Regions from separate parts of the Salipiger sp. PrR002 genome, predicted to be linked through region 1. Evidence: riboswitches for the same ligand, from Rfam matches in the RefSeq annotation. Region 1 holds a riboswitch; the other holds the start of a gene.
What was found. A riboswitch is a leader RNA that binds a small molecule or an ion and turns the genes downstream of it on or off. The one in region 1 is predicted to bind cobalamin.
Positions count from the first base shown of each region.

Region 2: another riboswitch for cobalamin. It lies ahead of nrdH (glutaredoxin-like protein NrdH); the one in region 1 lies ahead of G0A00_RS13705 (TonB-dependent siderophore receptor).

Region 1 is NZ_JAAGOU010000011.1:133,198-147,806, reverse strand. Features, by position in the region: gene G0A00_RS13745 (ATP-binding cassette domain-containing protein) at 1-592, opposite strand, end outside; gene G0A00_RS13740 (ABC transporter permease) at 589-1,659, opposite strand; gene G0A00_RS13735 (sugar ABC transporter substrate-binding protein) at 1,778-2,794, opposite strand; gene G0A00_RS13730 (ROK family transcriptional regulator) at 2,983-4,155, shown strand; gene G0A00_RS13725 (alkaline phosphatase) at 4,394-5,866, shown strand; gene G0A00_RS13720 (hypothetical protein) at 5,938-6,360, shown strand; gene G0A00_RS13715 (ABC transporter ATP-binding protein) at 6,367-7,047, shown strand; gene G0A00_RS13710 (ABC transporter permease) at 7,044-8,372, shown strand; cobalamin riboswitch at 8,460-8,666, shown strand; gene G0A00_RS13705 (TonB-dependent siderophore receptor) at 8,778-10,610, shown strand; gene G0A00_RS13700 (ABC transporter substrate-binding protein) at 10,610-11,425, shown strand; gene G0A00_RS13695 (iron ABC transporter permease) at 11,422-12,405, shown strand; gene G0A00_RS13690 (ABC transporter ATP-binding protein) at 12,402-13,139, shown strand; gene cobS (adenosylcobinamide-GDP ribazoletransferase) at 13,147-13,911, opposite strand; gene cobT (nicotinate-nucleotide--dimethylbenzimidazole phosphoribosyltransferase) at 13,908-14,609, opposite strand, start outside.
Region 2 is NZ_JAAGOU010000009.1:73,072-87,680, reverse strand. Features, by position in the region: gene G0A00_RS11570 (TRAP transporter substrate-binding protein) at 1-571, shown strand, start outside; gene denD (D-erythronate dehydrogenase) at 647-1,612, shown strand; gene G0A00_RS11560 (FadR/GntR family transcriptional regulator) at 1,631-2,398, shown strand; gene katG (catalase/peroxidase HPI) at 2,558-4,732, opposite strand; gene G0A00_RS11550 (alkaline phosphatase D family protein) at 5,012-6,421, opposite strand; gene G0A00_RS11545 (asparaginase) at 6,515-7,507, opposite strand; cobalamin riboswitch at 8,117-8,318, shown strand; gene nrdH (glutaredoxin-like protein NrdH) at 8,415-8,636, shown strand; gene nrdI (class Ib ribonucleoside-diphosphate reductase assembly flavoprotein NrdI) at 8,656-9,069, shown strand; gene nrdE (class 1b ribonucleoside-diphosphate reductase subunit alpha) at 9,054-11,177, shown strand; gene nrdF (class 1b ribonucleoside-diphosphate reductase subunit beta) at 11,290-12,264, shown strand; gene G0A00_RS11520 (gluconate 2-dehydrogenase subunit 3 family protein) at 12,715-13,416, shown strand; gene G0A00_RS11515 (GMC family oxidoreductase) at 13,419-14,609, shown strand, end outside.

The DNA.
Region 1 (14,609 bases):
GCACCTCTTGGATGAGGTCGAGCACCCGCCGACTTTCCTTAACCCCAAGCGCTGCGGTGGGCTCGTCGAGGATCACCACGCGCGAGCCGAAGGCCGCTGCACGCGCCACCGCCACACCCTGCCGCTGGCCGCCCGACAGGGTCTCGACCGGCTGGTTGATGTTCTGGATCGTCATCAGGCCCAGTTCCGCCAGCTTCTGGCGCGAAAATTCCTCCATCTTGCGCTTGTCGAGTTTCCGGAAGACCGAGCCCATCACTCCCGGCATCCGCAACTCGCGGCCCATGAACATATTGTCGGCGATCGACAGCGCCGGAGACATGGCGAGGGTCTGATAGACGGTCTCGATCCCCTCGGCGCGGGCATCGTTGGGTGAGGCGAAGCTGACCGGCTGGCCTTCGAGGAAGATCTCTCCGGCGTTGGGCTGGATGGCCCCCGAAAGGGCCTTGATCAGCGTCGATTTGCCGGCACCATTGTCGCCGATGACGGCGAGGATTTCCCCTGGCATCAGGTCGAAATCACAATGGTCCAGAGCGGTTACCTTGCCGTAGCGCTTAACAAGGCCACGGCCTTCGAGAACGGGTTTCTGGCTCATGCCGTCACCTTTCTGATCCATTGGTCCACGGTCACGGCGGCGATGATCAGCACACCGATGAGAAGATAGGTCCACTGCGGGTCGGCCCCGCCCATGCGCAGGCCCAGTTCGAACACGCCGACGATCAGCGCCCCGAAGAAAGCCCCGAGGATCGAGCCGCGCCCACCGAAGAGCGAGATGCCCCCGATCACCACGGCGGTGATCGCCTGAATATTGCCGATGACGCCGGTGGTGGCGGAAGGAGACACAGACCCGAAGCGCCCGATCATCACCCAGCCTGCAAGCCCGCAGATGAAGCCGACCAGCATGTAGACCGACATGATCGTGCGGTGCCAGTCGACGCCCGCCAATTGCGCCGCTTCGGGATCGTCGCCCACGGCATAGACATGACGGCCCCAAGCGGTGGCGCGCAGCACATAGGCCAGCACCAGAACGAGACCGAGCATCAGCACCACGCCCAGCGTGAAGACCGCGCCGCCGACGCTGAACTTCGTGCCGAGGAACTGCAGGAAGGGGGCCTGCGCCTCGATGTCCTGCGCGCGGATCGTCTCGTTGGCGGAATAGAGGTAGTTCACCGCCAGCACGATTTGCCACATGCCAAGCGTGACGATGAACGGCGGCAGTTTGACCTTGCTGACCAGCCAGCCGTTGATCGCCCCGATGGCGGTGCCGCAGGCAAGGCCGATGGGCACGGCGAGCACCGCAGGCACGCCGTAGCGGAAGGTCACCTGCCCCATGATCACCGAGCAGAGCACCGCCACCGCCCCGACCGAGAGGTCAATGCCCGCAGTCAGGATGATCAGCGCCTGCGCCGCGGCCAGCACGCCGACGATCTGCACCTGTTGCAGGATCAGCGTCAGCGCGAAGGGCGAGAAGAATTTCGAGCCGAGCACCAGCCCGAACACCACGCAGGCTCCGATCAGCACGATCAGCGGCACGATGGCCGGGGTCGTGTGCAGAAGCTCGTGAAAGCGCCCCCAGAGGCCCTTTCCGCTGTCCTCGAACTCGGCGAACTTTTCGTCGCTCCGGGTTCGGACCACGTCTTCGTATCTGTCCGCTTCGGCCATGTCGCGCCCTCCTCTCGCGTTTGCGCGCCTCAGGCCCCTCACCGGCCAATGCGCGCACGGGTTGCGGTTGGTTGTCTGCGGCCCGCGCGGTTGTCGCGCGGGCCGCAAACGTCAGGGATCAGCCCCAGCAGAGGTCCGTGCCCTCTTCGACTGAGATCGACTCGACGCCCTCGACGGGCTGATCGGTCACCAGCGCCACGCCGGTATCGAAGAAGTTCTTACCCTCGGTCGCCTCGGGCTTGGTGCCGTCCTTGGCGTAGGCGGCAATCGCCTCCATGCCCTTCGACGCCATCAGCAGCGGGTATTGCTGCGAGGTGGCTCCGATGACGCCCTCAGCGATGTTCTTCACCCCCGGGCAGCCGCCATCGACCGAGACGATGAGCACGTCGCCCTCGCGTCCGATTGCCTTCAGCGCCTCATAGGCACCGGCAGCGGCGGGCTCGTTGATCGTATAGACGACGTTGATCATCGGGTCGGTGGCAAGAAGGTTCTCCATCGCCTTGCGGCCCCCCTCTTCGTTGCCCTGCGTCACGTCGTGACCGACGATGCGGCTGTCATCCTCATCGCCCCATTTGTTCTCGTCCTTGGTGTCGATGCCAAAGCCCTTCATGAAGCCCTGATCGCGCAGCACGCCGACGGTGGGCTGGCTGACGTCGAGATCGAGGAAAGCCACACGCGCATCGGCGGCAGCATCGCCAAGCTTGGCGGCGGCCCATTGCCCGATCAGTTCACCGGCCAGATAGTTGTCGGTGGCGAAGGTCATATCGGCGGCGTCTATGGGGTCGAGCGGCGTGTCGAGCGCGATCACCAGAATGCCCGCGTCGCGCGCCTGCTGGATCGACGGCACGATGGCCGAGGTGCTGGACGCGGTGATCAGAATGCCGTCGACGCCATTGGCGATGCAGGTCTCGACCGCTGCCACCTGAGTCTCATTGTCGCCGTCGACCTTGCCCGCATAGGAGTTGAGCGTCATGCCCAGTTCCTCGGCCTTCGCGGCGGCACCCTCGCGCATCTTCACGAAGAACGGGTTGGTGTCGGTCTTGGTGATCAGGCAGGCGCTGCCGCCCTCCTGTGCAAAGGCACCGGCGGTGGATGCGAGCAGCGCGAACGCGCTGACGGAAATCAGCTTCTTCATGGGGTCTCCTCCTCCCTCTGGGTCGTGTGGCGGCACGTTGGCCGCCGTGAAACTCTCCGTCCTCCAACGGATTGCCCATGTTGATACCGTCGATTCTGACTTTGCGTCAATAAATAATTAAAATTGATTTATTAACCAGAGCGGGTAGTCTGGGGCCCAAGAGAAAGAGACCCGGAGGAGAGCGGGCCATGGACATCTGCGAGATCCGCAAGCTCAGCGACGGCGCCAATCAGATCGGCGTGCGGGCTCATAACGAGCGGCTGATCCTGTCGCTGATCCAACGCTATGGCGCCCTGCCGGGCAGCGACATCGCCAAACACACCGGGCTGTCGGCGCAGACCGTGTCGAACATCCTGCGCAAGCTCGAGGCCGAGGAATTCCTGCTGCGCGGCGAACCAAAGCGCGGGCGGGTCGGCAAGCCGTCGGTGCCGATGACGCTCAACCCCGATGCGGCTTTGTCGTTTGGCCTGAAGATCGGGCGCCGCTCCGCCGATCTGGTGGTGATGAACCTGCTCGGCGACGTGCTCGGCCAGTCGCAGACCACCTACCGTTACCCCATGCCCGCCGAGATCTTCGCCTATCTCGCCTCTGGCATGGACGAGCTGTCGCACGGGCTGAGCGCCTACCAGCGCGAGCGCCTCTGCGGCATCGGCATCGCCGCGCCCTCGGAGATCTGGAGCTGGACCGAGGTGCTTGGCGCGCCGGTGGATTTCAGCGTCTGGGCGGAAATCAACGTGCAGGAAGAGATCGCCAAGACCTCGGAGCTGCCGCTCTTCACCGAAAACGACGGCACCGCCGCCTGCCGCGCCGAGCATGTCTTTGGCCGCGGGCGCGAGTTCGGCGACTACGCGTATTTCTTTATCGGGTCTTTCATCGGCGGCGGCGTGGTGCTGAATTCCAGCGTCACCGTCGGCGCGCATAACAACGCGGGTGCTTTCGGATCGCTGCGCGTGCCTGCGCCCGAGGGAGGGGAACTGCCGCTGATCGACGCCGCCTCGCTCTATCTTCTGGAGGCGGCGATCGTCGCCGACGGGCTTGATGCCACGGCGCTTTGGACGCAGCCGCAGGACTGGCGCGCCTTCGAGGCGCAGATCGGCCCTTGGGTGGACCGCACCGGCGATGCGCTGGCGCATGCGATCCGCTCGATCGGCTCGGTGATGGACTTCGAAGTGGCGCTGATCGACGGAGCCATGCCCGCTGACGTGCGCGACCGGGTGGTGACGCGCACCCGCGACGCGCTCGAGAGGCTCGACACTCGCGGCATGCTGCCCCCCCGCCCCGAAGCGGCACAGGTTGGCGCCAACGCGCGCGCCCTCGGCGCAGGCTGCACGCCGATCTACGCGCAGTACTTCTTTCAGTAGCATTTTTCCCAAAAGCGCGGACGTTCCGCCGCCGCTTTCAGACGACAAACCGCACAGCTGTGCAGGACATGGGCGGGACGGGCGCGAACTGTCGCAGAGGTGTCACGAAACCATCACGTGGCTGTTATCCGCGTCATGTCTGAAGCGCCCGACACCCTCAACCGTGCAATGGGCTCTGCCCCCCGAACTTCGGAGCGTCACAGTCGTGAAAACGATCTTCACCACCACCTCTCTCGCCATGATCCTCGCCGCTGGTACCGCCAGCGCTCAGGACATCTCGCAGGCCAATGACGCCTGGTTCACCGCCGGTCAGGACGCCATTCAGGCGATCATCAACCGCGAAGTGAACACCGGCCGTGCCAAGAACGTCATCCTGCTGGTTGCCGACGGCAACGGCGTGGGCACCAACTACGCCACCCGCCTCTATGCCGGTCAGCAAGAAGGCAAACTCGGCGAAGAGCACGTGCTGCCCTATGAGACGCCCGACTTCCACAGCGCGCTGGTGAAGACCTACAACATCAACGCCCAGACCCCGGACTCGGCCCCCACCGCGGGCGCGATGAACACCGGCGTCAAGCAGCGCTTCAACCTGATCAACCTCGGCGGCGACGCGATCCACGACGATTGCGCGACCGTGGCAGGCAACGAGCTGACCACCTTCGCCGAGATCGTCACCGGCATGGACAAATCGGTTGGCGTGATCTCCACCGCGCGCCTCACCCACGCCACCCCGGCGGGCGTCTACGCCAAGACCGCCAACCGCAACTGGGAAGGCGAAGTGCCCGAGGGCTGCACCGCGCAGAAAGACATCGCGGCCCAGCTGATCGACCAGATGGACGCGGGTGTCGTCGATCTCGCCATGGGCGGCGGTCGTCGCTATTTCGCCGGTGAAGATGTGACCCTCGACGAGGGCGGCAACGGCCGCCGTCCCGATGGCGTCAACCTGATCGAGCAGGCCACCGGCAAGGGCACGCAATACGCCTGGAACACCGAGACCTTCAGCGGCCTCAACCTCGACGGCGAGACCCCGATCCTCGCGCTGTTCAACGACAGCCACATGGAATACGAAGCCGACCGCGCCGACGATGACGAGCCCTCGCTGGCCGACATGACCAAGGCGGCGATCGAGTATCTGTCGAAGAACGACAACGGCTACTACCTCGAGATCGAAGCGGGCCGCGTCGACCACGCCAACCACGCCGGCAACGCCAAGCGCACGATGATCGACGGCATGGCCTTCGCCGACGCCGTGGCCATGGCCGACGAGCTGACCGATGACGCCGACACGCTGATCATCGTCACCGCCGACCACGAGCACTCGATTGCCTTCAACGGCTACTGCGGCCGCGGCACCCCGATCGAGGGTCTGTGCTACGACGTCGCCAAGACCGGCGAGATGCACTCGGACGAGCTGGTGCTGGCCGATGATGGCAAGCCCTACACCGTGGTGGGCTACCTCAACGGTGCCGGCTCGGTGCTGACCAAGGGCGAAGGCGAGAACGACTACTCCGGCTCGCGCCCCGATGTAACCCAAGAAGAGGCGACCGACATCGACTACGTGCAGCAGGCGCTGATCCCCAAGTCGTCGGAAAGCCACTCGGGTGAAGACGTCGCCGTCTACGCCAAGGGCCCCTGGTCGCATCTCTTCGACGGCACCATCGAGCAGAACGTGATCTTCCACGTGATGAACCACGCCGTCGCCGCCGAGTGACCCTGATCTGATATGCTGGGCGGGGGCGGCACTGACCGCCCCCGCTGCCGTTCCGACCGATAGGTACCCCAATGCTGACCCGCCGCAGGCTCATCGCCTCCGCCCTCGCCACACCCTTCATTGCCACCGCTGCCGCCGCCGAAGACCCGCTGAAAGTGCGCGAGCTCTATCAGGCCAAGGGCCGCGGCCTCTCGGACCTCGCCAAGACCAGCGCCGGAAAGCGCCTGACGGTCGAAGGGTTCATGGCGCCGCCGCTGAAGGCCGAGAGCCGGTTTTTCGTGCTCACCAAGATGCCCATGGCGGTCTGCCCCTTCTGCGAGACCGAGGCCGAATGGCCCAATGACATCGTCGCGGTCTACACCAAGCGCATCGTCGATGTGACGCCCTTCAATGTGAAAATCGTCACCAGCGGCGTGCTGGAGCTCGGGGCTTACAAAGACCCAGAGACCGGGTTCCTCAGCATGATGCGCCTCACCGACGCCAGCTACGGCTGATCCGCCATGTCCCTCCCACTCGAGATTTCCGGGCTGACCGTGCGCAGCCCCCGCGATCGTGTTCTGCTGGACGTGCCCAGCCTCTCCGCCCCGGCGGGCGCGCTGATCGGCATCCGCGGTGCCTCTGGCGCTGGCAAATCCACGCTGCTTTACGCCATCGCCGGGCTGCTCGAGCGCGCCACCGGCTCCGTGCGCTGGGGCGAGAGCGACCTGCTTGCGCAGAGCCCCGAGCGCCGCGCGCGCTTCCGCGCCGGAAACATCGGCATAATCTTTCAGGACTTTCTGCTGTTCGAGGAGCTTGGCGCTCTGGACAACGCCGCGCTCACCGCCCTCTTCCGCCCGCGCGCCGAGCGTGCCGCCCTGCGCCAGCGCGCCGCCCAGCGCCTCGCCGCGCTCGGGCTTTCCGACACCGATCGGCGTGTGACCAGCTTCTCGGGTGGTGAGCGGCAGCGCGTCGCCATCGCCCGCGCCATGGCCGCCGAAGCGCCGGTGCTGCTGGCCGACGAGCCGACCGCGAGCCTCGACCGCCCCAACGCCGATCGGCTGATCGACGATCTGGTTGGGCTGGTACGAACGCAGGGCACCACGCTGATCGCCGTCAGTCACGATGCCGCGCTGCTGGCGCGGATGGACCGGGTGCTGACCATCGCCGACGGACGCCTCGCACAGGACGAGGTGGCGGCATGAGGATGCTCTGGGACAGCCTGCCGGTGCTGGCGCAGGACATCGGCCTGCTGATCGTTCTGCTGCTGCCTGCCTTGCTCACCGGCCTTTTGGTGCTGCGCGGCTACGCACCTTGGCCGCTGCTGCGCGGGTTCCTCAGCCGGTTCCGGACCAGCGCCGCGCTTTTCGTTCTGCTGATCGCCATTTCAGTTGGCATGGGCGTCGGGCTGCTCGCGCAGGAGCGCGGGCTGCGCCACGGCACCGCGCAGGCCGCCGACAAGTTCGACCTCATCGTCGCGGCGCCGGGCAGCGAGCTTACCGCACTTTTCGCCTCGGTGTTCCTGCAGCCTTCGGATATGGCGCTGATCTCGGGCGCCACCTATGCCGAGATCGAGACCCACGAGCATGTGGCCATCGCCGCGCCGCTGGCCTTTGGCGACAGCTATGGCACCGCCCCCGTGGTGGGCACCACCGCCGAGTTTCTGCGCCACCTGAGCGATGATCGTATCGAGGGCAGTCTCTGGCAGGATCACGACGAGGCAGTGATTGGCGCGCTGGTGCCGCTGCAGATCGGCGCGCAGTTCACCCCGGCGCATGGGGTTGGCGACGCCGCCGATGCCGAGGCGCATGGCGATGAGCACGGTCATGGCGACGGCATCACCGTCACCGGGCGCATGGCTCCCACGGGCACGCCATGGGACCGGGCGATCCTCATCCCGGTCGAATACGTCTGGGAAATCCACGGTCTCGCGAATGGACACGCGCCGGATCGCGACACCCAGATCGGCCCGCCCTTCGATCCCGAGTATTTCCCCGGCACGCCTGCGGTGGTGATCCGCTCCGACGAGCTTTGGGCCAATTATGCCCTACGCTCGGAGTTCACCCGCGATGGCGAGACCATGGCCTTCTTTCCCGGCGCGGTGCTGTCCGGCCTCTACCGGGTAATGGGCGACGTGCGGCAGGCGATGTCGCTCATGGCGCTGGTCACACAGGTTCTGGTCGCAGCCTCGGTCCTGCTGGGCCTCTTCATCCTCACCCGCCTCTTCCGCCGCCAGATTGCCTTGCTGCGCGCGCTGGGTGCACCGCGCCGCTTTGTCTTTGCCACAGTCTGGGCGTTCAGCGCGGCGCTGCTGCTCAGCGGTGCGGTGCTGGGGCTCGGGGTCGGCTGGGGCGCGGCTGAGCTTTTATCGCGCGTGGTCACCGCCCGTACCGATATCGCCATCTCTGCCCCGCTAGGATGGGGCGAGCTGCATTTCCTTGCAGGCTTCGTGTCGGTGACCATGCTGCTGTCGCTGCTGCCCGCCGCAATGGTGCTGCGACAGCCGGTTGTGGACGGGCTGCGCAGCTGAGCTGATCCTCCCCAGAGGCGCGACACCTCGCCGCCCCCTTCGCGCCCTCTGACCGTTTGTGATTGTTGCGCGGCGGCGATCTAGCCGCTATTCGGTGCCTGCTTCGGTTCCGGGCGGCCTGCCGCTCGGTGAATAGGGAATGCGGTGCGGGCCTTGGCCCAACTCCGCAACTGCCCCCGCAACTGTAGGCGGAGAGCGATGCCGGACCATGTCACTGCTCCCTTCGGGGGCGGGAAGACCCGGCGAAGCTGTGACCCGCGAGTCAGGAGACCTGCCGAAGCCGATCACCCAGTCCCGGCGCGGGGAGCGCTGCGGGCGACGGACCTTCCGTAGAGGTGGCATGACGCTAACCGTCTGCGGAAGGGGGAGTCCCTTCTTACGACACATAAAAAGGAAGAAGGGACAATGAAGCGACCCATTTTGTTCGGCCTGCGCGCCGCAACTGCCCTAGCGGCAGCCAGCCTGTCCAGCGCCGCCTACGCGCAAGAGGGCTACGACCTCGGCACCATCACCCTCAGCGCCAACCGCGGCGAGAGCACCGAGCTCGAGCGCAGCGGCGCGACGGTCGAGGTTGTGACCAAGGAAGATCTGGAGAAGACCGGCGAGACTCGCGTCGCCGACTATCTTGCCAGCCTTCCGGGCATCAGCGTGACCACCAACGGCGGCATCGGCACCAACACCACGCTGCGCATCCGCGGTGCCAGCGGGCAGTACATCGGCGTCTACATCGATGGGATCAACGTCAACGACCCGTCGGGCACGCAGATCGAATACGACTTCGGCGCGCTGACCACCGCAGACATCAGCCGGATCGAGGTGCTGAAAGGCTCGCAGTCGGCGCTCTACGGCTCCGAGGCCATCGCCGGTGTGATCAACATCACTACCGCGCGCCCGACGGAGCCCGGCCTCAGCCAGAACGTCGCCGCCGAATACGGCAGCTACAACACCCGCAAACTGAGCTACAACCTCGGCTATCTGGGCGAGCGCGGCAGCTTTGCCACCACCCTGAGCCGGGTCGAGACCGATGGCTTCTCTGCCGCCGACGAGGACGACGGCAATGACGAGGCGGACAGCCACGAGTCCACGCGGCTCAGCTTCTCGGGCGATTATGCGCTGACCGATACGGTCACTCTGGGCGCATCCGGCTTCTGGCAAAAGACCGAAACCGAATACGACGAAAGCTACCCTGTCCTTGCCGATGGCACCCATGACGAGGTCTCCAAGAGCGAGCAATACGGTCTGCGCGGTTTTGCCCGCATCGACGCGGGCGCGCTGAGCCACGAGCTCTCGCTCCAGTATTTCGAGAACGAACGTTCGACTTCGAGCAACGGCTATGACTACCCGTTCTATGGTCAGCGCTGGACGCTCGGCTATCAGGGACAAGCAGAGCTTTCGGCCACCACGCTGACCTTTGGCGCCGATGCCACCCGCGAGCAGTATGAGAATGACGGCGACGAGGGTGATCAGGACACCTATGGCATCTGGGCACAGGCCAACTGGCACCTGTCGGACCAGGTCGAACTGGTGACCGCCCTGCGCCACGACGATCACTCGGATTTCGGCGGCAAGACCACCGGCCGCATCTCGCTGGCCTATCTGCCCAGCGATGATGTCACCCTGCGCGCCAGCGTCGGCACCGGCTTCCGGGCCCCCTCGCTCTACGAGCGCTACAACGCCTATGCCGGCAATCCCGATCTCGAGCCCGAGACCTCGCTCAGCTACGAGCTTGGCGCCGAGAAGCGCTTTGACGGCGGCAAGATCACGGCGACGCTCTTCCGCACCGAGATCACCGATCTCATCGAGTACAACTACGACACTTGGGCGTACTCGCAGGTCAAAGGGACAAGCTGGATGCAGGGTGTCGAGCTGTCGGGAGAAACGCAGATCACCGACAGGCTTGGGCTGGCGGCGGCCTACACATGGACCGACACCGAAGACGCCGAGACCGGTGACCGCCTCACCCGCGTGCCGCTGCATGATCTTGCGCTGACGCTTGATGCGGCGTTCACCGATGACTTCAGCGGTGCCTTCCGGGTGCGCCACGTCGCCGGGGTGGAGGACACCAACGACTCCCTGCCCGACTACACCGTCGCCGATGTGAACTTCCGCTACGCGCTGAGCGACAATGCCGAGCTTTACCTGCGGGTCGAGAACCTCTTCGACGAGGACTATCAAACCGTGACGGGCTATGGCACCTCGGACCGCGCCGCCTATTTCGGCGTCCGGGGCAGCTTCTGATGCTGCGGCGCGCGCTGCTCTGCCTTGCCCTAGCCACCGCTCCGCTTGCGGGCGCGGCGGGCGAGCCACCGGCGCGCGTCGTCTCCATGAACCTTTGCACCGACCAACTGGCTATGCTGCTGGCCGCGCCGGGTCAGCTGGTCTCTGTCTCCAATCTGGCAAGCGACCCGCATAGCTCGGCCATGGCCGACGAGGCGCGGGCCTATCCTGCGAACCACGGGCAGGCCGAGGAGGTCTGGCTGCTGCGCCCCGATCTGGTGATCTCGGGCAGTTTCACCGCGCAGGCGGCGGTGCAGATGCTGCGGCGCCTCGGCACAGAGGTGCTGACCCTGCCGCCCGCCTATTCGCTCGACGATGTGCCGGACCGCATTCGCGCTGTCGGGGTGGCACTGGGCCGCGAAGACCGCGCCGAGGCGCTCATCGCTGAGTTTCAAACGCAGCTCGCCGCCCTGCGCGCAGAGATCGCACGCCACCCCACCGCCGCGCTCTACTACGCCAATGGCTACACCACGGGCGACAACACGCTGGCCGGGGAAATCCTTCTGGCCGCGGGCTTCGACAATATCGCCGGTCCCGGCGGCGGCGGTCATCTGCCGCTGGAAGCGCTGGCCATGGCCGATCCCGATGCGCTGATCACCGCCCGTTCCTACCCCGGCGCATCGCGTTCCGAGGAAATCCTTACGCATCCGGTGCTGCGCCAGATCCGTGAAGCGCGCGCCGGACATCAGATGACCGGCAGCGACTGGATCTGCGGCACCCCACACGTGCTGCGGGCCATTGCCGACCTCACCGACTTCCGCAAGGAGATCAAATGACCCGCGCCCTCGCGCTTCTCCTGCCGCTGGTGCTGGCGTTGGCGGCACTCTCGCTGTCGCTTGGCCCCGCCGATGCGACCCTGCCGCAGAGCCTGCGCGCGCTGGTCGCGGGCGGCGACGGCCCGCTGCCCATGGTGATGCGCGAGATCCGCCTGCCGCGCATGCTGCTGGCGCTGATGATCGGCGGCTCGCTGGGGCTGGCGGGGGCGGCGCTGCAGGGCTATCTGCGCAACCCGCTCGCCGAACCCGGCCTCCTAGGGGTCTCGGCCAGCGCCGCGCTTGGCGCCGTGCTGGCGATCCAGACCGGGCTCTCCGCCGCCTTCGCGCTCGCCTTGCCGCTGAGCGCGCTGGCCGCCGCGGTGGTTGCCGTGCTGATCCTCATGCTGCTGGCCGGGCGGGGCGGCGAGACGCTGACGCTGATCCTCGCCGGGATTGCGCTGTCGGCGGTGGCGGGCGCGCTGACGCAACTGGTGCTGAACCTCTCGCCCAACCCGTTCGCCGCCAGCGAGATCGTCTTTTGGATGATGGGATCGCTGGCCGACCGCTCGATGCTGCACGTCTGGCTGGCGCTGCCCTTCATGGCGGTGGGCGTGGTCCTGCTCGCCGGTGTCGGGCGCGGGCTGGATGCGCTGACCTTGGGCGAGGACGCCGCGGCCTCCATGGGCATCAACCTGCAGCGGCTGCGCCTGCGCGTGGTGCTGGGCACCGCCTGCGTCGTTGGCGCGGGCACGGCTGTGGCCGGGGCGATCGGCTTTGTCGGGCTGGTTGTGCCGCATCTGCTGCGCGGCACCGTGGGCGGACGGCCCGGCGCGCTGCTCTGGGTCTCGGCGGCGGGCGGCGCGGCCATGCTGCTGGCCGCCGACATCGCGGTGCGGGTGGTCGCCCCCGAGCGCGACCTGAAGCTCGGCGTGCTGACCGCCCTCGTCGGCGCGCCCTTCTTCCTGCATCTCGTCTGGCGCAGCCGCGGAGAACGCGCATGACCCTGCTGAGCCTGTCCGATCTGTCGGTCACCCTGCGCAATCGCCCGGTCTTTTCGGGGCTTTCGCTGGAGATTGCCGAGCGCGAGGTCGTCGGCCTCATCGGCCCCAACGGCGCGGGCAAAACCAGCCTGATGCGCGCCGCACTGGGGCTGATCCCGGCGCAAGGTCAAAGCTCGCTGGCCGCGCTCACCCCCGAGCAGCGCGCCAAGGCCGCCGCATGGATGCCGCAGGCGCGCGAGATCGCCTGGCCGGTGAAGGTTGAGGATCTGGTCGCTCTGGGGCGGCTGCCGCATGGCGACCGCGCCAGCGCCCCGGTCGAGGCGGCGATTGCCAAGATGGGCCTCGGCCCGCTGCGCAAGCGCCGCGCCACCAATCTTTCGGGCGGCGAGCAGGCCCGCGCGCTGATCGCCCGCGCGCTGGCACAGGAAACGCCGCTGCTGATGGCCGACGAGCCCACCGCCGGGCTCGACCCGGCGCATCAGATCGCCACGATGGAGGTCTTCCGCAACCTCGCCGCCGAGGGACGCGGTGTGCTGCTGTCGCTGCATGACATCGGTCTGGCGGCGCGCCATTGCACAAGGCTGGTGATGCTCGCCGAGGGCCAGCTTCTGGCCGACGGCATGCCTGAGGAGGTGCTGACCGACGCGCTGCTGGCGCGCGGCTTCGGCATCACCGCCTATCACGCACAAACCCCCGACGGGCCGGTGTTCCAGCCCATGGGCCGGGCGCGCTGAACCTACCTCAGCCGGGCAAAAGAACTGCCAGAAGCACCCAAGCGGCGACCTCGGAAAGCAGCTGCGCCGCGCCCAGAACGTCGCCGGTGACACCGCCCAGCCTGCGCCGCGCGATAGTGCCGAGCGCCAAGGCAACCCCGGCGCAGACCGCCACGATCGCAAGGCCAGCCAGCCCGGCGACGAGCACCGACAGCAGCACCGCCACCAGCAGCGCCACCTGCCCCGCGCGACTGCGGCCCGCCGCGAGATGGCCCATGCCGTCGGCCCGCGCCGGAGGCAGGCTTTCTTGCAGAGCGCTCATCGCACCGCGGCTCAGCGCGCCGATCACCATGAAAAGCAGCGGCCCGGCGGTCTCTTCCAGATCCGCCAGCGCGGCGGTCCAGAGGCCAGAGGCGAGGATCAGCGCCATCACGCCATAGCTGCCGATGCGGCTGTCGCGCATGATCTCGAGCGTATGCGCCCGGTCGCGACCGCCACCGATGCCATCGGCGAAATCCGCCAGACCGTCGAAATGCAGCGCGCCGGTGACCAGCACCGTGATCGTCAGGCACAGCAGCGCCGCCAGCAGCCCTGAGCCGCCCGCGGCCAGCGCGCCTGCAAACACCGCCCAGCCGATCAGCCCCACCAGCGCGCCGACCAGTGGAAAGGCCCAGCGGGCCTCACGCAGCGCGGGTGCATCGCCCAAAAGCCGTCCGGCTGGCAGGCGGGTCAACAGCATCACCGCCACCTGAAGCTCGCGGCGCCGTCTGCCTAGGGCGCGCAGCGCGCTCATCCCCCGGCGACCCCGGCCTCGGCGAAGGTCGCCATGCCGTTGTGGCACTCCAGCGCCGCGCGCAGCACCCCCAGCGCCAGGGCCGCGCCCGAGCCCTCGCCAAGCGCCATGTCGAGCGACAGCACCGGCGCTTTGCCCATGGCCTCGAGGAGGCGGGCGTGCCCCGGCTCGCGGCTGACGTGACCGACCAAGCAATGATCCAGCAGCCTAGGGTCTGCCTTGAAGAGCGGCGCCGTCGCCGCCGTGCAGATGAACCCGTCGAGGATCACCGGAATGCGCCGCGCCCGCGCCTCGAGCACCGCACCGCAGATCGCCGCCTGCTCGCGCCCGCCGAGCGCCGCCAGAAGCGCCGCGCCCTCCACCCCGGCGTGGCGCGCACAGGCCCGGCGCACCGCATCGGCCTTGCGCGCCAGCCCGTCCGCGTCCGAGCCGGTGCCGCGCCCGATCCAGCCCTCGGCGTCGCCGCCAAAACTGGCGCATGCCAGCGCCGCGGCGATGGTCGAATTGCCGATCCCCATCTCGCCAAGGATCACCACCTGCGCCCCCTCGGGCACCGCCTCGGCGCCGCGGCGCATCTCTGCCAGCGTCTCGGCCTCACTCATCGCGGGGCCTTCGGTGATGTCGGCAGTGGGCCGGTCCAGATCGAGCGCGATCACCGCAAGCTCGGCGCCGGAGGCGCGGCAGAGCTGGTTGATCGC
Region 2 (14,609 bases), on a different contig from region 1:
CTCCACCGCGCCGCTGGCCGGGATCGAAGACCTCAAGGGCTGGAAATTCCGCTCGCCGCCGGGCATGGAATCCGAGATTTTCGCCGAACTGGGCGCCACCCCGGTGGTGATGGATTTCACCGAGATCTTCACCGCGCTGGAAACCGGCATCATCGACGGGGCGGATGCCTCGACGCTGGCCAACAACGTGGGCCTTGGCATCTACGACATCGCCAAGCACACCACCTACCCCGGCTTCCACTCGATGAGCTCGGACCATCTGGCCTGCAACAAGCAGGTCTGGGATGGGCTCGAGCCGGCGCAGCAGGCGATCCTGAAAGCGGCGGTGGATGATCTGGCGCTGAACCTGATGATGCGCACCATCGTGCAGAACGGCGAGGCGCTGACCGCCCTGCCCGAGAAAGGCGTGACGATCTACGACTGGTCCGCCGAAGACCGCGCCGCCTTCCGCAAGGCCGCGATCAGCCGCTGGGACGTCTGGGCCGAGAAATCGCCCGAGGCCAAGGTCATGGTCGACAGCCACAAGGCCTTCCTCAAGCGCATCGGCCTTGGTCAGGACAGCGACAGCTGATCCCGGCCCCACATCTGAGCGCGCGGCCATCCCCGGCCGCGCGCGTCCCTCCATTGCTACGGAAAGACACTTAGGATGAACGTTCTGATCATCGGCGGCGGCGGTTTCGTCGGCCGCAAGGTTGCCCAAAGCCTCGCCGCGCGCGGCGACCTGCGCGACGCGCCCATCGACAAGATCACGCTGGCCGACATTGTGGTGCCCGACCCCATCGAGGCCCCCTTCCCCGTCGAGACCCGCGCCTGCGACATCACCGACCGTGCCTCGGTGGACGCGCTGATCGACGACGAGACCGACGTGATCTTCCATTTCGCCGCCGTCGTCTCGGCCCATGCCGAGGCCGATTTCGAGGCAGGCATGAAGGTCAACCTCGACGGCACGCTCAACGTGCTGGAGCGCTGCCGCGCGCTGGAGAGCTGCCCGGTGGTGGTCTTCACCTCCTCGCTGGCGGTCTTCGGCGGAGAGGTGCCCGACCCGATCACCGATTACACCATTCCCAACCCGCAGACCTCCTACGGCATGCAGAAGGCCATTGGGGAACTGCTGCTCAACGACTATTCGCGCAAGGGCTATGTGGATGGCCGCGGCTTCCGCCTGCCGACCATCTCGGTGCGTCCGGGCAAGCCCAACCGCGCCGCCTCGTCCTTCATGTCCTCGATCATCCGCGAGCCGCTGAACGGCGAGCCGGCGATCTGCCCGGTGGACGAAGGGCAAGAGCATTTCTACCTCTCGCCGCGCCGCTGCGTCGAAAACCTGATCAAGGGCGCCGAGCTTGATGCCGAAGACCTCGGGATGCAGCGCTGCATGACCATGCCCGGACAACGCCTGTCGATCCGCCAGATGATCGACGCGCTGACCGCCGTGGCCGGGCCGGAACCCGCGAAGCTGATCAAATGGGAAGAACAGCCCGAGATCGCCGCGATCGTGCGCGGCTGGCGGTTCGACTACCGCTTCGACAAGGCGCTGGCGCTGGGGCTTGAAGCCGACGCGAGCTTCGAGGAAAACGTGCGCTACTACATGGAAGACGACATGCCCAAGGCCTGACGGGCCGAAAGAGACGCGATGCTGACCCCGATTGTCCAGACCCCGCGATACCGGCTGGTGGCCGAGGAGATCGCCGCGCGCATCCGCGCCGGTGACTTCGCGCCCGGCACCAAGATGCCTGCCGACAAGGATCTGGTCGCAAAGCTCGGGGTCAGCCGCACCACCGTGCGCGAGGCGATGATCGCGCTGGAGCTTATGGGCTATGTGGTCACCCGCTACGGCGCCGGGGCCTTCGTCGCCGACACGCTGCCCGCCGCTCCGCCTGAGGTGAAGGGCGAACCCAGCGGCCTGCCGGGCTTTTTCGAACTGGTCGAGGCGCGCGCCGTCTTCGAGCCCGAGATTGCCGCCATCGCCGCCGGGGCGATCTCGCCCGAAGAGATCGCGGCCCTCAACGCCTGCATCGAGGGCATGTGCGACACCGCCCTGCCCTTCGACCGGATCGAGGCGCATGACCGCGAGTTCCATCTGATCGTCGCGCGCTCCACCGGCAATTCGGTCTTCGTCTCGGTGGTCGAGGAATTCTGGCGCGTGCGTCAGCGCTATCCGGAATGGACCCGCCTCAACAACCGCCAGAGCGCCGAGGACATTGCGCGGTTCTCACGCGACGAGCATGTGGCCATCGTCGACGCTCTCGCCGCGCGCGACGCCGGTGGCGCGCGTGCCGCCATGGCGCACCATTGCCGCAACTCGGGCCAGCCGCTGCTGGAGCGCTGGCAGCTTTTCGAAGGTGACGGCGGCGGCGAGGAAGTGCTGCACCGGCTGAAGGCGCGGGCAGGTCAGAGCTGAATGACGAAGGGCGGAGGGGGCGCTGCCCCCGTCGCGCGATGCGCGACTCCCCCGGCGTATTTTTAAAGAGAAGAAGCCCGGGGAGTGGTTTGGTTGCGCGCAGAAGAAAAGGCCCGCGCGCCATAGGGCTGCGGGCCTTTACTCAACTTATGCGAGAGTTCACTTCAGATCGAAGCGGTCGGCGTTCATCACCTGGGTCCAGGCGGCGGCGAAATCCTCGACGAATTTCCCGGCGTTGTCGTCTTGCGCGTAGACCTCGGCATAGGCGCGCAAGATCGAGTTGGAGCCGAAGATCAGGTCCATGCGGGTGGCGGTCCATTTGACCGCGCCGCTCTGGCGGTCGCGGAACTCATAGAGCCCCTCTCCCACCGGCACCCAGCTGTTGGCCATGTCCACGAGGTTGACCAACACGTCATTGCTGAGCGCGCCGGGGCGGTCGGTGAAGACCCCATGCGCGGTGCCGCCGTGGTTGGTGCCCATGGCGCGCATGCCGCCGAAGAGCGCCACCATCTGCGGCGCGGTCAGCCCCATCAGCTGCGCACGGTCGAGCATCAGTTCCTCGGCGGAAACGGCGTAGTCCTGCTTGAGCCAGTTCCGGAAGCCGTCGGCCAGCGGCTCGAGCGGATCGAAGCTTTCGGCGTCGGTCATCTCATCGGTGGCGTCGCCGCGGCCCGGCGCGAAGGGCAGATCAAGATCGACGCCCGCGGCCTTGGCCGCCTGCTCGACCCCGAGATTGCCCGCCAGCACGATCACATCGGCAATGGAGGCACCGCTTTCGGCGGCGATGGGCTCCAGCACCGAAAGCACTTTGGCAAGACGCTCGGGCTCGTTGCCCGCCCAGTCCTTCTGCGGCGCCAGCCGGATGCGCGCGCCATTGGCGCCGCCGCGCATGTCGGAGCCGCGGTAGGTGCGGGCGCTGTCCCAGGCCGTGGCGATCATGTCGGCAGGGCTGAGGCCGGATGCAGCGATCTTCGCCTTCACCGCCGCGACGTCGAAATCGGGTGTCCCCGCGGGGACAGGGTCCTGCCAGATCAGATCCTCGGCGGGAACGTCCGGGCCGAAGTAGCGCGATTTGGGGCCCATGTCGCGATGCGTCAGCTTGAACCACGCGCGGGCGAAAGTGTCGGCGAAATAGGCGGGGTCGGCCATGAACTTCTGGCAGATCGCGTTGTAGGCCGGGTCCACCTTCATCGCCATATCGGCGTCGGTCATGATCGGCATGGTCTTCATCGACGGGTCTTCCACGTCGGCGGGCATGTCCTCTTCCTTGATGTCCACCGGCATCCACTGCCATGCACCGGCGGGGGATTTCTTCAGCTCCCACTCGTAGCCGAAGAGCATGTCGAACCAGCCCATGTCCCATTGCGTGGGGTTGGAGGTCCATGCGCCCTCGATGCCCGAGACCACCTGATCGCGGCCAATGCTGCGGCCCTTGGTGTTCATCCAGCCGATGCCCTGATACTCGGGCTCGGCGGCTTCGGGATCGGCGCTGAGGTTCTCGGCGCGCCCATTGCCGTGGCATTTGCCGATGGTGTGCCCGCCTGCGGTGAGCGCGGCGGTTTCCTCGTCATCCATCGCCATGCGCTTGAAGGTCTCGCGGACCTGCTCGGCGGTCTTCTGCGGATCGGGCTGGCCGTTCACCCCCTCGGGGTTCACGTAGATCAGGCCCATCTGCACGGCCGCCAGCGGGTTCTCCATGGTCGCGGGGTTCGACACGTCGTCATAGCGGTTGTCGGAGGCGGCGAGCCATTCCTTCTCGGCGCCCCAGTAGACGTCTTTCTCGGGGTGCCAGATGTCCTCGCGGCCGAAGGCGAAGCCAAAGGTTTTCAGCCCCGCGACCTCATAGGCGATGGTGCCCGAGAGGATCATCAGGTCAGCCCAGCTGACCTTGTTTCCGTATTTCTTCTTGATCGGCCAGAGCAGGCGGCGGCCCTTGTCGGTGTTGACGTTGTCCGGCCAAGAGTTCAGCGGTGCAAAGCGCTGGTTGCCGGTGCCACCGCCGCCGCGGCCATCGGCGAGACGGTAAGAGCCTGCCGCGTGCCACGCGACGCGGGCGAACATGCCGACGTAGGACCCCCAGTCGGCGGGCCACCACGCTTGGCTGTCCTTCATCAGCTGACGGAGGTCATCCTTCAGCGCCTCGACGTCGAGCGATTTCAGCTCTTCTTGATAGTCGAAGTCCGGCCCCATCGGGTTGGTCTTCAGGTCGTGCTGGCTGAGGATGTCGAGGTTGAGGCTCTTGGGCCACCAGCTGGTGACCGACTGGCCCCGCTCGGTCAGGCCGCCATGCATCACCGGGCATTTGCCTGCGGTGCTGATGTCGTTTCCGTCCATGTCAATTCTCCCATAGGATGGTCATCCTTGCGCGGGACGAAGGCAGGGCGCGGGGCGCTGGCGCGGGTCTTTGGCGGACCCTGCCCGGCTCGACGCCGTCTTCCCTCCTGCACGGGCAGTCTAACCAGACGGGCCGGACGGGTCAGGTGATTCGTACCACCTGACGTTGCGCCTGCGTCATTCCGCCCCGGAAGAAATTATGAGTTTCACATGCTGCATTTATGTCACGTGCCGGTTACATGGCGGCGTCATAGCACCAGGCGAGCCGTCACAGTGCAATCACAGTGCCATGGCCGGGGTCGGGCCGCTGCCTTCTAACTCCCAGATCGCGCGCCACTGCCCGCTGCGGCGCTCCAGCCGCAGGTAGTTGCGCTCTGCCGCGTAGCGCGTGCTTTGGCCGGGCAACGGGCGGATGCGGATCGGATGCTCGGGCAGCGGTGCCTCGCCCAGTCCTGCCAGCGTGCCCAGCCCCAGCGCATAGGCGCGCGGCGGCGCGCGGTGCGAAATGCCAGAGGCGACCAACTGGTGGATGAGATGCGCGCCCGCCCCCATCTCGGCGCGAGTGGCGAGGTGGATCTCGCCCGACAGCACGGTGACCGGCCCGGCGCGGCGCATTCGCAGCACTTCGCTCAGCATCCGCCGCCATTCGTCGCGATGCGCGCGGCTCTGCCATTGGTCGCGCAGATCGTCCTCGTATTTCTGCATCTTCGGGATCGCCATCATCAGCCCCTCGATCAGCGACAGGCGCGGGCCGAGCAGCGGCACAGAGGAGACGAGGAACGTATGCGGGCCGCCTTCGGTTTCGGTGACGCCCTGCCAGCCCGGCGCGCCCATGACTTGCCGGCGCCCCCGCTCGGATCGCAGGTCGGGGCCAAAGAGCGTCAGACCGGGCAGCTCGTGGCGCCATGACAGGCTGCGCCCCTCGGGGTCGAGGAAAAGCTGCGGCACATCCTCTTCGCGCGCCGCATGTTGGAACAGAAGATAGGTCTCGCGCGCGACGCGAAACAGCAGCTGCCCCACCGCCGAGCGGGTGGCGTCGCGGTGCAGCGAGCCCCAGCCGTCGCAGATGTCGTGATCGTCCCAGACGCAAAGCGCGGGCACTTCGGCGGAGACCTCGGAAAATCCGGGGGCCGAGAAGGTGCTGAGGTAGCGCTCGTAGAAGCGGGCGCGCAGGTGGCGTTCGAGATCGGCAAGCTGCGCGGGCGTGGGGGTTTCGGGAATATCGTCCGGCCACTCGTCGCTGAGCGGATGGCCGTCGGTCGCTTCGTCGGCATAGATCTGGTCGCCGCCCATGAGCATGAGGCCAAAGGCGCTGTCCCGGTGCTGGCCAAGCAGGCGCTGCCACATGGCGTTGCGCTCTTCGGCGTCGCGGCCAAGGTCGCCATGCTCTTCGCCGTTGCAGGAGACGAAGGCGATGCGCAGGTCGCCGGAGAGATCGGCCTGCACCCGGCGCTCGGTGCCCTCAAAGCTGTAGTGCGGCGCGTCCTGCGGCAGCGTCAGATCATAGCGCCAAAGCTGGCGGCCCTCGCAGGCGGCCAGAGGCAGCGGGGCGACACTTATGCCGCCCGCCAGCATCTCGCCGGGCGGCTCGCCCTCGGGGCGCACCACAAGCGCGGCGACGCGCAGCGCATCTGCCTCTGCGGCACGAAAATAGAGGATCGGGCCGATCCGATCGGGGAAACTGCTCATCTGCGGGGTCCTGCTGTCTCTTGCCTTCGCTAGAGATAGGCATCCGCCGCGGAAATGCCCGTGCCCGCGCGGAAAATCGCGCGAGAGGGTCTGTCAGACCTTGGCGATGGCCTCGGCAATCGCCGCCATACGCCCGGCACCTGTGGGCAGGGTTGGCAGCAGCGCAGCCAGCAGCAGCCGGGCCTTGGCGGCGCTGAGGTCCCCGGCGAGCAGTGCGCCCGCCTCCACCATGGTGACGCCGCCGCTGTCGGAGCCATAGATGGCGCGGGTGCGCCCCTCGGGGCAGCGCGTGGCGAGGATCACCGGGATGCCCGCCGCCACCAGATCGCGCGTGGCATCCGCAAAGCCCTTGGGCGCATTGCCACGGCCAAAGGCCTCGATCACCGCGCCGCTGGCGCCATTGGCCCCGGCCCATTGCAGATAGCGCGGCGTGCTGCCGAGCCCCAGCGCCACCAGTTCGACATCGGGATCGAGCGCGGGCGTGTCGATGACAAACCGCGGGCGTGCCGGGCGGGAGTAGAGATGCACCTCGCCCTCGTCGATCTCGCCAAGTTTGCCGTGGCCGTTCGAGCGGAAGGTGTCGACGCGCGAGCTGTGCACCTTGCTGACGTAGCGCGCGCCGTGGATGTCGCCCTCGAAGACGATCACCGCGCCGACGCCGGTCAGGTCGGGCGTGGCGGCGGTGAGCAGCGCGTCGCGCATGTTGCGCGGCCCGTCGGTGTCGGGCTGGCCCGCGTGGCGCTGCGCCCCGGTAAAGACCACGGGCTTGTCGGATTTGACCAGCAGGCGGGCGAGGAAGGCGCTTTCCTCCATCGTGTCGGTGCCATGGGTGACGACCACCCCATCGACGCCCGGCTCGGCAAGGCGCGCGTCGATATGGCGGCAGAAGCTATGGACCGTCTCGAGTGTCAGCGCGTTGCTGCCCGCCGCAGGAAGGTTGTCGACGGTGACTTCGATGCCGGGCAAAGGGGCGTGCAGGTTTTTCAGCAGCGCGTCGCCGGTGAGCCCGGCGGTTACGGGGCCCCCTTCGGTCTGGGCAAAAGAGGCGATGGTGCCTCCGGTCGCGACGAGAACGATATGGGGCATGCGAAACTCCTATGGCACGGGATGCGCGGACCATGAGGCCCGACGGCGTCTGCGCGAAAGGATCAGTACAGCGCCACCCACGCGGGGTCAGCCACAAAGGGATGCTGTCGATATGGGGAGGATCGCGTTTGGGGAAGATACGGGAGGAAGGCGGCGACCCAAGGGAGGAGGAGAAGGGTCGCCGCCGATTTCCGGGGCTTGAGGGAGGAGGAGTAAACCCCGGGAAATCCCGTAACGCGTTTCAGCGTTGTGAGCAGAAGATAGTAAGCCTGACTTTTGCTCGCAATGGCAAAGGCTGCATTTCTGCTTTGCCCTCCGTGCATGGCGGCCTCAAAGTCTGACTGGGGCGTCGGGACATCGGCGATTTTGCCGCGAATTCCGCACCATATTCGACCGCACACGGCGGGCCCAACCGTCCACCCCTCAATGATGCAAGGGCGGGCTCGGATCGCGGCGTCTGGCGCTGCGGTGGCGGATGTGGTCTCTGGACCGCAGGCTTTCCGTAGCGCCACCTGCGCCGCGTGTCTCATCTGCCTCATTCCACATCATCTTGCGTTTTCCGATCCGCCCACCGCTAACTGTATGTTGACGGCCTATTGGTGAACTGATCTACATGTAGTTGCTTTCGGTTCATCGAGTCGGGTGACGGCCCGGCGCGGCGCTAAGAGGGAAACCGGTCTGATTCCGGTGCTGCCCCCGCAACTGTAAGCGGCGAGTGAAGGCCCTGAGAGCCACTGGGATATCCCGGGAAGGCGCGGCCGGAACCACGACCCGCAAAGCCAGGAGACCTGCCGGAAGCCGGATAGAATTTACCACGAACGGAGGGTTCGGGGCGTGATCAGACGGCGGCAGGCAAAAGGCCTGTCCGGCGGCGCGCCCTCCCCTTCACAGCTGAGGACGCAAGAGCATGATCACCGTCTACTCGAAACCGGCCTGCGTGCAGTGCACCGCAACCACCCGCGCGCTCGACGCCAAGGGCATCGATTACAACGTGATCGACCTGACCGAGGACGCCGACGCCATGGCTCGCGTCACCGAGATGGGCTACCGCCAGGCGCCCGTGGTCACCTCGGGCGAGGACCACTGGTCGGGCTTCCGCCCCGACCTGATCGCACGCATCGCCTCCTGATCATTCGAGGGGATCGGCCATGTCCGGGCTCGTCTATTTTTCTTCTGCCAGCGGCAACACCGCGCGCTTCATCTCTGGCCTTGGCCGGGCGGCGCTGCGCATCCCGGTGTCGCCGAAAGAGATGACGCCCGAGACCGCCGACCCCTTCGTGCTGATCTGCCCGACCTACGCCGATGGCGAGGGCCGGGGCGCGGTGCCGAAACAGGTGATCCGCTTTCTCAATGACCCGTCCCGCCGCGCGCTGCTGCGCGGCGTGATCGCTGGCGGCAACCGCAACTTCGGCGAGACCTTCGCCCTTGCGGGCCGCGTCATCGCGCAAAAATGCAATGTCCCCCTGCTCTATTCCTTCGAGCTGGCGGGAACGACCAAGGATTTCGCCCGCGTCAACGACGGGCTCGACGCTTTCTGGGGGACCCCATGCTTGACCGCCTGAACGAGACGCTGGATTACCACGCGCTCAACGCGATGCTGAACCTCTATGACGAGGCCGGCAACATCCGCTTTGAGGCGGACCGCATGGCCGCGCGGCAGTATTTCCTGCAGCACGTGAACCAGAACACGGTGTTCTTTCACTCGCTGACCGAGAAACTGGGCTATCTCGTCGACGAGGGCTATTACGAGGCCGAGGTTCTCGCGCAGTATGAGCAGAGCTTCCTGCAGAAGATCTGGGACGCGGCCTTTGCCAAGAAGTTCCGCTTCCCGACCTTCCTCGGCGCGTTCAAATACTACACCTCCTACACGCTGAAGACCCGCGACGGGAAACGCTTCCTCGAACGCTACGAGGACCGTGTGGTGATGGTGGCGCTGGCGCTGGCGCGCGGCGACGAAGGGCTGGCGATGTCCTTCATGGAAGAGATCCTGTCGGGCCGCTTCCAGCCCGCCACGCCGACCTTCCTCAACGCGGGCAAGAAGAGCCGGGGTGAGCTGATCTCGTGCTTCCTGCTGCGCATCGAAGACAACATGGAAAGCATCGGCCGCGCGATCAACTCGTCGCTGCAGCTGTCGAAGCGTGGCGGCGGCGTCGCCCTGATGCTGACCAACATCCGTGAGGCCGGTGCGCCGATCAAAGGCATCGAGAACCAGTCCTCGGGCGTCATCCCGGTGATGAAGCTGCTCGAAGACAGCTTCTCCTACGCCAACCAGCTTGGGGCCCGTCAGGGCGCGGGCGCGGTCTATCTGAACGCGCACCACCCCGATATCCTGAAGTTCCTCGACACCAAGCGCGAGAACGCCGACGAGAAGATCCGCATCAAGACCCTCAGCCTTGGCGTGGTGATCCCCGACGTGACCTTCGAACTCGCCAAACGCAACGAGCCAATGTATCTCTTCTCGCCGCATGACGTGCAGAAGGTCTATGGCGTGCCCTTCTCGGAAATCTCGGTCACCGAGAAATACGAGGAGATGGTCGAGGACAAGCGCATCCGCAAGACCAAGATCAACGCCCGCGCCTTCTTCCAGACGCTGGCCGAGATCCAGTTCGAGAGCGGCTATCCCTACATCATGTTCGAGGACACGGTGAACGAGATGAACCCGGTGGACGGGCGCATCACCATGTCGAACCTCTGCTCGGAGATCCTGCAGGTGGCCGAGGCGTCGGAGTTCAACGACGACCTGAGCTACTCGAAGCTGGGCACCGACATCTCGTGCAACCTCGGCTCGATGAACATCGCCAAGACCATGGACGGCCCCAACTTCGGCACGTCGATCGAGACCGCGATCCGCGCGCTGACCGCCGTGTCGGAAATGTCGGCGATCGACAGCGTGCCCTCGATCCGCCGCGGCAACGACGAGAGCCGCGCGATTGGCCTTGGTCAGATGAACCTGCATGGCTATCTCGCGCGCGAGCATGTGCACTACGGCTCGGACGAGGGTGTCGAGTTCACCTCGGTCTATTTCGCCGCCGTGGCCTATCACGCGCTGCGCGCCTCCTGCGCCATGGCGCGGGAAAAAGGCATGACCTTCAAAGGCTTCGAGAAGTCGAAATACGCCGAAGGCAGCTTCTTCGAGAAATATGTCACCCGCGACTGGCTGCCGCAGAGCGACACCGTCAGCAAGCTGTTCGACGGCATCACCCTGCCGACGCGCGCTGACTGGGAGCAGCTGAAGGCCGACGTGATGGAGCACGGGCTTTACAACCGCAACCTGCAGGCGGTGCCGCCCACCGGCTCGATCAGCTACATCAACAACTCGACCTCCTCGATCCACCCGATCGTGTCGAAGATCGAGATCCGCAAGGAAGGCAAGATCGGCCGCGTCTACTACCCGGCCGCCTTCATGAACAACGAGAACCTCGAGTATTACCGCGACGCTTATGAGATCGGTCCGGAGAAGCTCATCGACACCTATGCCGCCGCCACCGAACACGTGGATCAGGGCCTGTCGCTGACGCTTTTCTTCCCCGCCGAGGCGACCACGCGGGACATCAACCGCGCGCAGATCTACGCGTGGAAGAAGGGGATCAAGACGATCTACTACGTGCGCCTGCGCCAGACCGCGCTGGAGGGCACCGAGGTGCAGGGCTGCGTGTCCTGCACGCTCTGAGGCGGCCGCGGGGGCTCTGCCCCCGCACCCCCGGAGTATTTTTGGAAAGATGAAAGGGGCGCGGGGCGCTCTGGATGATAGAGGGCCGATGGCCCGCGAATGGGATGATCCGATGAAGGACAGTGTCACCTCCCCCGCCGTGCCGCGGGCGATCAACTGGAACCGGCTGCAGGACGAGAAGGACCTCGAGGTCTGGAACCGTCTGACCGTCAACTTCTGGCTGCCCGAGAAGGTGCCGCTGTCGAACGACGTGCAGAGCTGGGCGACGCTGACCGAGGCCGAGCAGCGGCTGACCATCCGGGTGTTCACCGGGCTCACGCTGCTGGACACCATCCAGAACAGCGTCGGCGCGCCGGCGATGATGCCCGATGCGCAGACCCCGCACGAAGAGTCGGTGCTGACCAATATCGCCTTCATGGAAGCGGTGCACGCGCGCAGCTACAGTTCGATCTTCTCGACGCTCTGCTCGACCCGCGAGGTCGATGAGGCCTTCCGTTGGTCGGAAGAGAACCCGCATCTGCAGGCCAAGGCGCGCGCGGTGCTCGAGACCTATGCCGCGGGCAGCGATCCGCTGAAGCGCAAGGTCGCCTCGGTGTTCCTTGAGAGCTTCATGTTCTACTCGGGCTTCTACCTGCCGATGTATTGGTCCAGCCGTGCCAAGCTGACCAACACCGCCGACCTCATCCGCCTGATCATCCGCGACGAGGCGGTGCATGGCTATTACATCGGCTATAAATTCCAGCGCGCGCTGGAGCGCGAGAGCGAGGAGCGCAAGGCCGAGCTGAAGGAATACGCCTTCTCGCTGCTGTTCGAGCTTTACGACATCGAGGCGCGCTATACCGAAGAGCTGTATGACGGCATCGGGCTGACGGAAGAGGTCAAGGCCTTCCTCCACTATAACGCGAACAAGGCGCTGCAGAACCTTGGTTTCGAAGCGCTTTTCCCGCCTGAAGCTGCCGAGGTGAACCCCGCTATTCTGGCCGCGCTGAGCCCGGACAGCGAGAACCACGACTTCTTCTCGGGCTCGGGCTCGAGCTATGTGATCGGCAAGGCCGTGGCCACCGAGGACGAAGACTGGGACTTCTGACGCCAGCCTTCATTGTGAGAGATTTCCGCGCCGCGGTCAGCCCTGCTGACCGCGGCGTCTGCTTTTCCGAGCCAATATGCCGCAGTGATGCGCTGCCGCAGGGGGACGCTGCGTGCCGGATCGGTGAACGCGGCGGTCACGCCAAGGAAACGCGACCTCTGCATTTCCGCACACCGAGTGTGCGCGGGAATCCTACCAGAGTGGTTTAGCGCTAAACAATTGTGTCATGCTGCCCGGTGCAGAGGCCCTCATTTTGAAGGATTATCCCCTCGCGCCGCGCTATGTCACGTTTTCGTGGCGTATGTTCAGCACCTTATGACCTGACAGCATAGCGGCTTTGCGCGGGGTGCGGTCGTCTTGAAAGTCAAAGTGACGCGGCGTAGGGCGGCAAAGTGTCGCTCCGCGCGAGCGCACATTTGTTCCACCTAATCCCGGCAGGACACCCCCAAAATGACCGATCTACCCGGATACCCGAGCCGCCGGGGCTTTCTCAAAGCCTCCGCCGCCGGTGTCGCCCTTTCGGGTCTCGCCGCCTCTGCCTCTGCGCAAGAAGCCCCGGCGCCCGTCTCCCTCGACCAATACGAACGCGAATATCTCAGCGCCGATGAATGGGCCTTTGTGATGGCTGCGACCGCGCGGCTCATCCCCTCCGAAGGCGATGGCCCCGGCGCCATCGAAGCGCGTGTGCCGGTGTTTATCGACCGCCAGCTTGCCGGTGATTATGGCACCGCCGACGATTGGTACATGGAAGGCCCGCATGACGCCGCCGCCGAGCCCGCGCGTGGCTGGCAGACGCCGCTGAACCCCGCCGAGGTTTATCGTCAGGCGATCCCCGCGTTCAACGCGTGGTGTGAAGAGACCCATGGCGCGGCCTTTGCCGATCTTTCGCCCGAGCAGCAGGACGCCTCGCTCACCTCGCTGCAGAACGGCGACGTCGCGCTGGCCAACGAGCTGCGCGAGTTTTGGGGTCTGCTGCTGAGCAACACCAAGGAAGGCTATTTTGCCGACCCGCAATACGGCGGCAACGCAGGCATGCAGTCGTGGGTCTACATCGGCTTCCCCGGCGCCCGCGCGGCCTATCGGGAATGGCCCGAGCGCCACAACGTGAAATACCCGCTTGGTCCGGTCTCGATCAGCGGCGAAAGGGCATAAGAATGGCACGTCAGGAAAAAAAGAAGGACGTGGTCATTGTCGGCCTCGGCTGGACCGGTTCGATCGCAGGCATCGAGCTGGCGCAGGAAGGCCTCGACATCGTCGCGCTGGAGCGCGGCCATGACCAGAGCACCGTCCCCAACTTCGAATACCCGCAGCAGATCGACGAACTGAAATACGGCGTGCGTCTGAAGATGATGCAAAAGCCGAGCCAGCAGACCGTCACCGTGCGCCGCGACGGCGGCGAACGCGCGCTGCCCTACCGCTCGCTTGGATCCTTCCTGCCCGGCAATGGCGTTGGCGGTGCTGGCACGCACTGGAACGGCCTCAACTGGCGTCCGCAAGAGGTTGAGCTGAAACTGCGCAGCCACGTGCGCGACAACTGGGGCGAGCAGATCATTCCCGAGGGCATGAACCTGCGCGACTACCCGGTAAGCTACGACGAGCTCGAGCCGTTCTTCACCCAGTTCGAGAAGGTCGCGGGCATCTCCGGCTACGCGGGCAACCTCAACGGCGAGATCCGCGAAGGCGGCAACCCGTTCGAAGGCTGGCGCTCGGAAGACTTCCCGATGCCGCCGCTGCCGACCACCTACGACTCGGCAAAGTTCCAAGAAGCCGCAAAGGCAATGGGCTACCACCCGTTCCCGGCCTCGGCAGGCATCGCGTCCGCGTCCTATGTGAACCCCTATGGGATGCAGATGGGGCCGTGTAACTTCTGCGGCTTCTGCGAGCGCTACGGCTGCTACCAATACTCCAAGTCCTCGCCGCAGACGGCGATCCTCGGCGCGCTGAAGCGCATGCCGAACTTCGAGTATCGCACCAATTCCGAGGTGCTGCGCGTGGAACTGGCCGAGGACGGCAAGACCGCGACCGGCGTGACCTACTGGGACGAAGCGGCGCAGGAAGAAGTGTTCCAGCCCGCCGATATCGTCATCCTGTCGAGCTACCAGCTCAACAACGTGCACCTGATGCTGCTGTCGGGTCTCGGCGAGGCCTACAACCCGCTGACTGGCACCGGCACGCTGGGCAAGAACTACGCCTACCAGATGAACGGTGGCGTCTCGATGTTCTTCAAGGACGCCGAGTTCAACCCGTTCGTCGGCCATGGCGCCAACGGTATGGTCATCGATGACTTCTCGATCAGCCAGAACGATTTTGGCGCCGAAGGCTTCATCGGCGGCTCTTACTGGCGC